One region of the Sphingobacterium sp. UBA1498 genome, then DNA from elsewhere that is predicted to be linked to it. Evidence: riboswitches for the same ligand, from Rfam matches in the RefSeq annotation. Region 1 holds a riboswitch; the other holds the start of a gene.
The links. A riboswitch is a leader RNA that binds a small molecule or an ion and turns the genes downstream of it on or off. The one in region 1 is predicted to bind thiamine pyrophosphate.

Region 1 (2,207 bases):
TAGCATCTGTTGGCTCTCCAGCTGTTGCACAGCTTCTATGGACCATCCAATAGTTAATCTGTCTCCATATTTTTCTCGAATGGCGACTGGTTTGAGATCGTTTTGACCCACATGCACTCCCCAGGCCCCGATCTGTTGGGCAATTGCTGCGGCATCATTAATTACCAAAGGAATACCATAGTGATCGGTAATCTTTTTCAAGCGCATGGCCTTTGCTAAAAAGGTAGCGGGATTATCCGTTTTCTCTCGCAATTGAATCAGATCAACACCACCAATAATAGCCTCTTCGGCGACCTGAAGCCAATTTTTGGGATAACAATCCCGCTCGGAGATGACTAAATATAAAGGATATGGGAAAAGCGGATTAATGTGCATAGTGTTTGATCTTGAGACTTGATTGCAGACGTTCTGCATTAAGCCGATAGAGTTCATCATAAAGATTCAATTGCAGTGTGCCCGGGCCGCTGGCTGATTTGGCTGCGAGCTCTCCGGCCAGGCTTAAGAGGGAGACCCCTGCGACAGCAGCTTCAAAGTGGCCATCCGTAACAGCCAGGAATGCACCAATGAGTGCAGTAGCACTACAGCCAAGTCCTGTCACTTGCGTCATTAAGGGGTGGCCGTTATACACTTCAACCGTGTGTTTTTCCGAAAGAATATAGTCTACATTTCCAGAAATACAGATGATGGAGCCAGTATGTTGTTGCAATAGCTTTCCAAACCTGAGCGCATCTTTACTATCCGCGGTGCTGTCAACTCCCTTTGTATTCGGTTGGTTGGAATTGTACAGCGTTATGATTTCCGATGCATTGCCACGGATTACTGTTGGTTTTAGCGCTAGTAGGTTGGAAAGTAGGTCATTGCGAAATGCTGATATCCCGGCACCAACAGGGTCCAATACCCACGGTCGTCCGATGGTATTGGCGTGTTCCGTAGCGACCAGCATCGCTTCGGCTGTATGTTCACTTAAAGTACCGATATTAATGACGAGCGCTTGTGCAATGTCCACAACTTCGCGTACTTCCAATGGGCTGTGTACCATTACAGGGGATGCTCCTAAGGCCAAAAGTGCGTTGGCCGTAGTATTCATCACAACGAGGTTTGTGATGTTATGCACGAGCGGTTTTTCAATCCTCACCTGCTCCAATAAATTGATAATAGAATCTTCCATTCTTTTTGCATGTTAAGCTATATTCGTGTGGCTTTGAGGGAAGGAAGAGCGATGGGCTGTGCAGTATAAAGATATGCTGTACAGTGGATTGTTGCTTTTCCCTACGCCGGTATAAACCGAATCAGGTTCAAAGGGACTATCTCAATTCTATACAGAATACCCCCAAAGCCATCCCAAACTTAAACAAAAAAGTGGACTTTTCATATTAAAAGAGCGTGCATCATCATCATGAAAATGAATTACGCCTTTCGGTCGGAACTAATTTCAGTATATTCATCCGGGGTATAAGTAACCCGCGCAAAATTTTTGGTTAAAAGTTCTGTTTCTAAAATCTTTCCACCTTGAAATTTTAAAAACTTCTCGCGCCAGATCTCGTTCTTCCGAAAGAACTGATTGTCTATTTTAAGAAATTGGTGCTCTTTTTCAAATACATGGTACGCAAAATCCAGCTCTTGATCGATTCTCAATTCACCTTCTAAACATTTGTCGGTAAACCACAGATTTATTTGAAAGGTGTAAGGGGTATTGTTAGTGAACTGATAGTCCCGATAATTATAGAATACGGTAGCGCCACTACCGAAAGGTAGTACACGGCCATCGTCGGGAAAAGGATCAAAAGAGTGGTGGTAGCGTTCAGTGACCGTAAGCGGGCTGTGAATGACAAGCCAATGGATGAGATTTGATATTTGACAGATTCCACCACCAATGCCCGCTCGCGCTTCGCCGAAAGAAAGTTCCATTCCCGACAGATACCCTTTTTTTGCGGTAGGTAGTCCTACCAATTTACAAAATGAAAAAGTTTCTTGTGGCCTGATCAGAATGCTCGTGATCTGTGATGCTGCAATTTTCAGATTGGTAACTTTATTGATCTGCAATTGCATGTTGTTTTCGCCCAGTTTCTTTAACAATACAGACTGGTGTTTTTTAACGCGGAAGGGAAGTTTATCAGCTGATTTAACAGCAGCGTATTTTTTATCATCCAACAGCCAAACGGCTTTTCGGTGCATTCTTCGTGCCCATACCGCAAGAAAATATAGTA
Region 2 (2,207 bases), on a different contig from region 1:
TCCATTTCCCAAAACGACGCCAATCGCGTTCGCACCTTGTTGAAGTTGTCCGGTAACATCCTCTACCACATACAGTGTTCGACGATCAAATCGCGTATACATGGGATCAAGACGGTGGTCTCCAATGCGCACGCCATTAATAGAAAGTTCATATAATCCGGCAGCAGCAACATAAGCACGAGCCGATTTTATTCGCTTCTTGGCAGTGAATTCAGTCCTAAAATACGGAGCGTTGCGCGCATTGATATCTTTATTGTCACTGATCCATTTTCCTGTCCAAAGATCCTTCCCCATCATTCCAGTCTCGAAAGATGCTATTGCTGAAACGCTGGAAATGCCGTCTCGGTCCCATACTTTAACTCGCCAAAAGTATTTTGTCCGCGGTTTTAACTCGGTACCATTATATTGCACCAACATCGCCGAACTTAGCTGCTTTCCACTGTCCCAATGCGCTTTTGCCCCGTGTAACAATGCAAGAGAATCTTGCCCTAAAAGAATCTGATAAGCTTGTTGTAAAGCGTCCCTTCGCTGGTCTTCAAGGCGCCAGCTTAGTCTCGGACGGGATGGGTCAATGCCTAGCGGATTGACCAGATGTTCGCATGTCAACTGTACAGCAGTGCAGTTATTCTTAGATTGTGCATATGCAGTACATGCCATACACAATAGTATTGTCAATAAAATCCTACGCATTAAAGGGTATAATTGTCGGTAACTGTTAAATTGTTTTAGCTGATTAAAAAACGAATATATTAAATATTTCCCAAATCGCGACCTGCACTTTCCTGATCTATCTGTGAGGCATTTAAATTAAAATTCTTGCAACTTTCACAAAAATAATACTATCTTCGTTTTAACTTTAGGGGTGTCTGCTTGTGCAGGCTGAGATTTTACCCTTAGAACCTGATCCGGATCATACTGGCGTAGGGAAAAGTGAGCTGTCTAACAGGTGCATTGCTGTACCTTCGTGTAGCCATTCCTAAAGTTTAACCAAAAAAATTAAGGAATGGAACTTACAATAAACCATCAAATTCGATTTTTCGACCCCGCCCCTCTTTCACTTGAGGAACTATTGGTCTTGGAATTATCTGGCAAAACCCAAGGTGTTGCCGCTGCCATCAACAACCATGTTATACCCAAGGAAGATTGGGCTACAACAACACTCAATCCTCACGATCAAATCATCTTAATAACCGCATCGCAAGGCGGATAATGATTTCAAAAAAATCACCCTAATCATTCACTTCAATTCAGAAAAATGACAGCTGAAACAATTACGCAATCCCCTTTTCCCAATTCAAAGAAAATTTTTGTACCTGGAACGCTATTTCCTATTCAAGTTGCTATGCGACAAATTTCTTTAAGTCCAACCAAATTGAGCAATGCGCAAGTAGAAATTAATCCCCCTATCACAATCTACGATACCTCTGGTCCATATACCGATGAGGATTTTCAGATCGATATCCGAAAAGGTCTCCCGCGGCTTCGCGAACAATGGATATTGAATCGCCAGGACGTGACCCAGCTAGCCAACATCACATCCCAATACGGACAAAAAAGGCTCTGTGACCCAACGCTTGATGCGCTCCGATTTGCCTATAGTCATAAACCGAAGGTGGCCACTTCTGGCGGAAATGTCACCCAATTACATTATGCAAAGAAAGGCATCATTACCCCCGAAATGGAGTACGTAGCTATCCGGGAAAATCAACGTATCGAGCAGCTAGTAGCCACCACACCTGGAATGGATCATCAGCATACAGGTGAAAACTTTGGTGCCAGAACACCTAAAAAAAAGATTACTCCCGAGTTTGTCCGCGAAGAAATCGCTGCCGGAAGAGCGATCATTCCCAATAATATCAATCACCCTGAAAGTGAACCGATGATCATTGGCCGTAATTTCCTGGTTAAGATCAATGCCAACATTGGCAATAGTGCTGTTAGCTCGAGTATCGAAGAGGAAGTTGAGAAAGCGGTTTGGGCCTGCCGTTGGGGGGCCGACACCATCATGGATCTCTCCACAGGTAAAAATATTCATGAAACCCGCGAGTGGATCATCCGCAATTCACCCGTTCCAATCGGCACCGTACCAATCTATCAAGCATTAGAAAAAGTAAAAGGGGTAGCCGAAGACCTTACTTGGGAGATATTTAAAGACACCTTGATCGAACAGGCAGAACAAGGTGTTTCATACTTTACTATACATGCAG

Region 2: it holds a riboswitch for thiamine pyrophosphate, as region 1 does, so the genes downstream of both, thiS (sulfur carrier protein ThiS) here and thiM (hydroxyethylthiazole kinase) in region 1, are expected to answer to the same signal.

What each region holds. Positions count from the first base shown of each region.
Region 1 covers NZ_DCRG01000032.1:444,181-446,387, forward strand. The annotation lists gene thiE (thiamine phosphate synthase) at 1-375, opposite strand, end outside; gene thiM (hydroxyethylthiazole kinase) at 365-1,168, opposite strand; TPP riboswitch at 1,250-1,342, opposite strand; gene B3139_RS18700 (VanW family protein) at 1,408-2,207, opposite strand, start outside.
Region 2 covers NZ_DCRG01000001.1:99,221-101,427, forward strand. The annotation lists gene B3139_RS00415 (alpha-L-rhamnosidase) at 1-657, opposite strand, end outside; TPP riboswitch at 849-944, shown strand; gene thiS (sulfur carrier protein ThiS) at 1,004-1,210, shown strand; gene thiC (phosphomethylpyrimidine synthase ThiC) at 1,256-2,207, shown strand, end outside.